Candidatus Chlorohelix allophototropha: one gene and its partner. The protein of the gene in region 1 interacts with the protein of each later gene in a pairwise test. Links are inferred from orthologs where the notes say so. Each region holds a gene or a part of one and is shown on either strand. Other genes may lie near its edges. The genes, in order: gyrB and gyrA.

Region 1 (3,305 bases):
AAAATTGCCAGTGGTCAGGCAGCAGGCAACTACTCGTCAGTTAAAATTGCGGGATAATTCAGACTCAGTCTATAATCAGGCAAATGATAGGGTTTGTGAATTGATAGGAGAGATGAAGATTAAAAATGGCTAAAGTTGTAGTAATTGATGACTCGGAATTTATGCTGGACATAATAAAGGATATGCTGGAGTCATTGGGCTATCAGACTCTAGCAACCAATGCGCCTGAAGAATTTCGCCGTCTGATACAAGAAGAACATCCCGACCTTGTATTGGTGGATGAGATGATGCCCACTATAACCGGTACTGAATTGGCGCGAGAACTGAGAAAGAGTTCAGATTTATATCTGGTAAACTTGCCTGTAGTTCTGACCGGTATTCAAAGCGGCGGAGGGGGCATACCTCGACTTTGGCGCCTTATGAAGCCATTTAGTATTGAAAAACTTGAAGCATTGCTTGCCAAAATTCTAGCGATATAGCCTCAAAATACGAACAAATTATTAAGTTTTATGTTATAATGGGTGGGTTAAGATATATGTCGCATAATATTAGGGAGGTCGTATTCGGTGGCTAAAGATATGGAAGAGATACAGAACTATTCGGCGCAAAGCATCAAGGTAATGGATGATATTGAGCATGTGCGCGCCAGACCTAGTATGTACATTGGTAGCCCCGATTTGTACGGTCTTCATCACCTCGTCTATGAAATTTTCGACAATAGCGTTGACGAAGCTATGAACGGCGGCGCAGATTTTATCGAAGTGTTTATTCACACCGATAATAAAGTAACCGTCAATGATAACGGGCGCGGTATCCCCACCGACATGCATCCGGGCGAAGGTCGCCCCGCGATGGAAGTGGTTATGACCAAACTGCGCGCCGGTGGTAAGTTCGGAGATGGCGGCTACAAGGTCTCAGGCGGTTTGCACGGCGTGGGCGCAAGCGTAGTAAACGCGCTCAGTACATGGATGCGGGTGGAAGTGCGCCGCGAGGGTAAACTCTATTATCAGGAGTATGAACAAGGGCGCATCGCTTTCGATATGAAAGTGACTGACGACCCGACCAACGGCTGTGGTACAACCGTTATCTTCAAAGCAGACGACAGTATCTTTACTGAAGGCACAGTTTATAACTACGAAACACTGGCGCAGCGTTTTCGTGAAACTGCCTTTCTCACCAAAGCCCTCAAAATACGAATAGTTGATGAACGCAGCGATCAAGAGCAAACCTTCTATTTCGAGGGTGGCATTGTTTCTTTTGTCCGGCAATTGAACCGCAAGCGTGGAGTAATCCAGCAGCGCGCCTTCTATGTCGATAAAACTGTTGACAATACCAAAGTAGAAGTGGCAATGCAATACAACGACGGCTATAACGAGTCGGTTTTTGCCTTCGCCAATAACATCAATAACGTGGACGGTGGTACGCATCTCACTGGCTTCCGCACCGCTTTAACCCGCACTATCAATAACTATGCGCGTAAGAGCGGTGGGCTTAAAGAAAAAGATGATAATTTTACCGGGGATGATATCCGTCAGGGTTTGTGCGCTATCGTCAGTGTGAAGCTGACCAATCCGCAATTCCAGAGTCAGACCAAGGTTAAGCTGAGCAATGCCGAGGTCAAGACAATTGTTGAAGCGGTGGTGGGTGAAGCGCTAGAGGAATGGCTTGAGCAAAACCCCGCCGATGCCAAGCGCATTATTGATAAATGCTTGTTGGCACAGCGCGTGCGTGAGGCACAAAGCAAAATCAAAGAAAATATCGTGCGTAAGGGCGCTTTCGATGGCTTGTCCCTTCCCGGTAAACTGGCTGACTGTTCTGAGAAAGATGCCACCCGTAGCGAACTGTATATTGTCGAGGGTGATAGCGCAGGTGGTACCGCCAAGCAGGGACGCGACCGCCGTTTTCAGGCGATTTTGCCATTACGCGGTAAAATCCTCAACGTGGAGCGCGCAGCCTTAGATAGAATGCTCAGCAGCGATACTATCCGGTCACTTATTACCGCGCTTGGTACGGGTATTGGTGACCAGTTTGAACTGGCTCGTCTGCGTTACCACCGTATCATCATTATGACTGACGCTGATGTGGACGGCGCACATATTCGCACCTTGCTGCTAACTTTCTTCTTCCGCAATATGGAAGAAATAATCTCGAACGGGCATCTTTACATTGCTCAGCCTCCGCTATATCGCCTTGCTCACAACAAGCAAGTAGTTTACGCCTACAATGACGCGGAAAAAGACCTTGCTATGAAGCGTTTTAGTTCTGACAAAGTAAACATCCAGCGTTACAAAGGTTTGGGCGAAATGAACTCGGAGCAGTTGTGGGATACCACAATGGATCCACGTAATCGCACGCTGTTACAGGTAACGATTGATGATGCCGCTGGAGCCGATGAAGTGTTCCAGATGCTGATGGGCGATGAAGTACCACCCCGCAAGAGCTTCATCACCACCCACGCCAAGTACGTCAAAAACCTCGATATTTAGAGCAAGCAACTAAGGGTGGTTCACTTCCATTTCAGGAGAGAAGCGAACCGCCCTTCTCAAGTTATCCGAATCCACCCATTTTATCCGCCCATCATTGCCCCTCTCAATTGATATTTCAACAACCATTAAGATTTCAAAAGGTGAGAAAATTTACACCCATCTTTCATAATTGTCCACTTTACACTATCTAATTAATCTGCTATTATTATCAACGGGTGCGTTACTGTTAATAATACACTAACTGACGGTGGCTATATACAGGTTCAGCTATACACATTGCGGGGTGAATTGCGCTATCTGTAGGCAGGACTAAGGGGTCATAGCAAGTGCCCACCTGCTATAGATATTATCAATCTAAGTCAAAATGTTTGTCGATGCATAGGGGTGCAGTCGCAAGCGTTAAGCATTGAGGAGGACACAAGTTAATGTTCAGGTTCTTGAGGATGGGTGAGAAGCGCGTTAAAACGGCTTTCGGGTTCCTTGTTTTAACCCTGTTGATGGCAAACTTGGCATTGTCAGCTTGCGGTGATTCTACCAAAAGCGCGACTACCGATGACAAAAGCGATATTGCAGTAGGAAGTTTGCTGGACGAAACAGGTCCGCTAAATATTTATGGCAAACCGATGGCGGATGCAGCGAAGCTTGCCATCAAGGACATCAACAATAACGGTGGGGTGTTAGGGCGCAAGTTGAAGCTCGTTTCCTACGATACTCAATCGGATACCGGAAAATACACCCAACTTACCACTCAGATTATCCAGCAGGATAAAGTGGCAGTGCTGATGGGCGGCATTACCAGCGCCGCACGAGAAGCGATTC
Region 2 (3,475 bases), 760 kb from region 1 along the record:
GAGGGGGGGGAGGCGCGCCATAACCCGGAGGGGGCGCACCATAGCCCGGAGGGGGTTGGTTGCCCGGAGGGGGTTGATTGGGATTATCCCAAGGGTTAGGATTCTGTGGATTGCTCATTCAGGCTTTCCTCTCAGTCGCTAAATAAAAATGCCAACACTTAGTTCAATGAAGGTAAGTTAAACACAAACGCGAATAAGTAAAATGCTAGAGCAATTATAGGTTAGGTTCAACTCTATAGCAATATCTCTGAAGATAGAGTAATTAAATCAACCGCTTGATTTTAAAGTTGATTTCAATATGTTTAGAACTAAACCGCTCGGTATTATTTATGTTTATGGCTTTGCAATAGGATATTTTCATATTAGCGCATGTTCTAATAAATTGACTTTCAGCCTCAAAAGGTCTATAATATATAGGTTGACAATAGTAGTTCTCAAGGCAATATGGAGATAATCCCCGAATGGAAATTGGAAACGTTCGCTCGATAAACATCGAAGATGAGATGCGTACCGCCTACCTTGATTACGCCATGAGCGTAATCGTACAGCGCGCTTTGCCCGACGTGCGTGACGGGCTTAAGCCGGTGCATCGGCGCATCTTGCACTCAATGAACGAAAACGGGATTCGTTCCACTACGCCTTACAAGAAATGCGCCCGTATTGTCGGTGATGTGTTAGGTAAATACCATCCACACGGGCAGGATGCGGTATACGAAACGCTGGTGCGCTTCGGGCAGGACTTCAGCATGCGCTACATGCTTATCGATGGTCAGGGTAACTTTGGCTCGGTTGACGGTGACCCACCCGCTGCAATGCGCTATACCGAAGCCCGTATGGCAGGTATTGCCGATGAGCTATTGCAGGATATTGATAAAGATACGGTCGAGTTTCAGCCAAACTATGACGGGCTAGAACTTGAGCCGAAAGTACTGCCCGCCAAACTGCCCAACTTGCTGCTGAACGGAGTGCAGGGTATCGCTGTTGGTATGGCAACCAATATCCCGCCACACAACCTCAACGAGCTTGCCGACGCAATTATCTACCTAGTTGATAACCCGGAAGCCAGCACCGAAGACCTCTCTGAAAGATTAGTGGGACCCGATTTCCCCACCGGAGGCATCATTCTAGGAAAAGCCGGAATCCGAGAAGCTTACGCCACCGGACGCGGCAGAATGATTATTCGCGCCAAAGCTCATGTGGAAGAAAATAAAGGGCGTTTCAGCATAATTGTGACCGAACTGCCCTATATGTGCAACAAACGTACCCTCCAAGAACGCATCGCCGAACTGGTCAAGGACGGCAAAATTGACGGTATCTCGGACATGAATGACGAGAGCGATCGCAACGGTATTCGCCTAGTAGTCGATCTCAAGCGCGATGCACAGCCCCAAAAGATTATGAACCAGCTTTTCAAATATACGCAGCTTCAAACGAGCTTTAGCATCAATATGCTGGCGTTGGTTGAAAACGGGCTTGTTCCGAGAGTGTTGCCCTTAAGGCGCATCCTGCAATCTTACATCGAGTGGCGGCAGGAAGTAATTACCCGACGCACCCGCTATGACCTGAACAAAGCACAGCAACGCGCCCATATCCTCGAAGGTTTACTGAAAGCGATTGCCAATATCGACAAAGTAATCCAGACTATCCGCGAATCCAAAAACAGGGATGCTGCTAAAACCTCCCTGATTGAAACTTTCCAGTTAAGCGCGGAGCAAGCGCAAGCAATTCTGGATATGCAACTCGGCAGGCTGGCAGCGTTGGAACGACAGCGAATTGAGGACGAGTTCAATGAACTGCAAAAGACCATTGCCGCTTTGCAAGACCTCCTCGACCACCCCAAGAAAATTCTGGGAATAATTAAAAAAGATCTGCAATTCCTCAAGGAAAAATACGGAGATGTGCGCCGCACCCTAATTATCGAGGATGCCGATGGTGACCTCTCGGTGGAAGACCTGATACCGGATGAGGTGGTGCTAGTTTCGATTACCAACAAAGGCTATGTCAAGCGCCTCCCCCACGATACCTACAAAACCCAACGGCGCGGCGGCAAGGGCGTTAACGGAATGACTACCCGTGAGCAGGATGTGGTACAGCATACCATTATCTGCAATACGATGGATAGCCTGCTCTTCTTTACCAATAAAGGGCGCGTTTTCCAGCTTAAAGTCCATGAAGTGCCAGATGCCGGACGCACCGCTAAGGGCTTGCCGCTCATCAACCTAATCTCGATAGACCAGAATGAGCAGGTAACTTCGGTTATCGCCATTAATAATTTCGAAAACGCCAAATACCTTGTTATGGCTACCCGACAGGGCAAAATCAAACGCACCAACCTGAGTGAGTTCTCAAGCGTGCGTAGCAACGGGCTTATCGCGATTCGCCTAGAGGAAAAAGACGAACTAGGTTTCGTTTGGATTAGCAATGGGTTGGGCGAGGTCATTTTGACTACCGCCGAAGGTAAAGCCATCCGGTTTAAAGAAGAAGAGGTGCGTCCTATCGGGCGCGATGCAATGGGCGTAAACGCAATCAAGTTGGTAAATGAGGGCGATTACGTGGTGGGGATGGATTTGGTTGATCTGGAAGCCGACTTGTTAATCATCACCTCACATGGCTTTGGCAAACGTACCCCGATGGATGAATTTCCGGTGCATGGGCGCTACGGTCAGGGCGTTATCGCTATGCGTCTAACTCCTAAAACCGGGCGAATCGTGGCAACCCGCGTTGTAAGCGAAAGCGATGATGTGATGCTGATGACTACCAGCGGAATGCTAGTACGCATTCCAGTGCGCGAAATATCCCGGCAGGGTCGCGCTGCTCAGGGTGTCACCGTGATGAGCCTCGGTAGAGCAGGAGATTCAATCGCTTCGGTTGCGGTAGTTACCGAGGAGAGAACCCGCTTCCGGCAGGATGAGAACATTAATGAATTGAAGGGAGGCAACGGTAACGGGGCGCTCCAACTGCTGGACGGGGAGGTTAATCCCGAAGAACCAGAGAATCATAACGGCAACGGTCATAAGAATTAAGACCTGATCAAAAATAAAAAGACCCTTCCAGTAGCGGCAAGGGTCTTTTTTCATACTTTAATTTTAGTCAGGGAACAATTAAATTGACAGGCATAAGCTAAGCTAATATCATAGCAGTAGCTTCAAGGGCAGCTTACGCTGATCGAGTGGGTAAGCTAAAATAAATACTCGTTTAACGAGGCTAGGCGTTTAATCAAAGTCAAATGACACAAAATATTATTATTACAGGTGTCGCCGGATTTGTTGGTAGCCATCTGGCAGACCTGATACTGACACAACCGGGCAGCTACACCATACATGGAATCGTAATTTCAGACCCAAATACACAGGCACAACCGAATCTAGCGCACCTTGAAGGTAATAAACAACTCAAGTTGTATGAATTGGATTTGTCCGAAATAGAGGCACTATCGAAACTCGTTTCGGAAATACGTCCGGATTATATCTTTCAT

The links.
Region 2: the proteins of gyrB (region 1) and gyrA interact in binary tests that used the Escherichia coli proteins (3 or more experiments, as listed by UniProt). The link is inferred for Candidatus Chlorohelix allophototropha from one-to-one orthologs.

Annotation. Positions count from the first base shown.
Region 1 is NZ_CP128399.1:744,008-747,312, reverse strand. What follows is about bases 58-3,032. They hold gyrB (DNA topoisomerase (ATP-hydrolyzing) subunit B), read left to right. Parts: upstream 58-578; coding sequence 579-2,486; downstream 2,487-3,032. Other genes in these bases: OZ401_RS03265 (urea ABC transporter substrate-binding protein), read left to right, coding at 2,912-3,032; OZ401_RS03275 (response regulator), read left to right, coding at 126-479. Outside these bases: more of OZ401_RS03265, read left to right, coding at 3,033-3,305. UniProt on the Escherichia coli protein: DNA gyrase negatively supercoils closed circular double-stranded DNA in an ATP-dependent manner to maintain chromosomes in an underwound state.
Region 2 is NZ_CP128399.1:1,504,622-1,508,096, reverse strand. Bases 98-3,242 are described here. They hold gyrA (DNA gyrase subunit A), read left to right. Parts: upstream 98-461; coding sequence 462-3,023; downstream 3,024-3,242. Other genes in these bases: OZ401_RS06280 (GDP-mannose 4,6-dehydratase), read left to right, coding at 3,227-3,242; OZ401_RS06290 (TM2 domain-containing protein), read right to left, coding at 98-118. Outside these bases: more of OZ401_RS06290, read right to left, coding at 1-97; more of OZ401_RS06280, read left to right, coding at 3,243-3,475. UniProt on the Escherichia coli protein: A type II topoisomerase that negatively supercoils closed circular double-stranded (ds) DNA in an ATP-dependent manner to maintain chromosomes in an underwound state.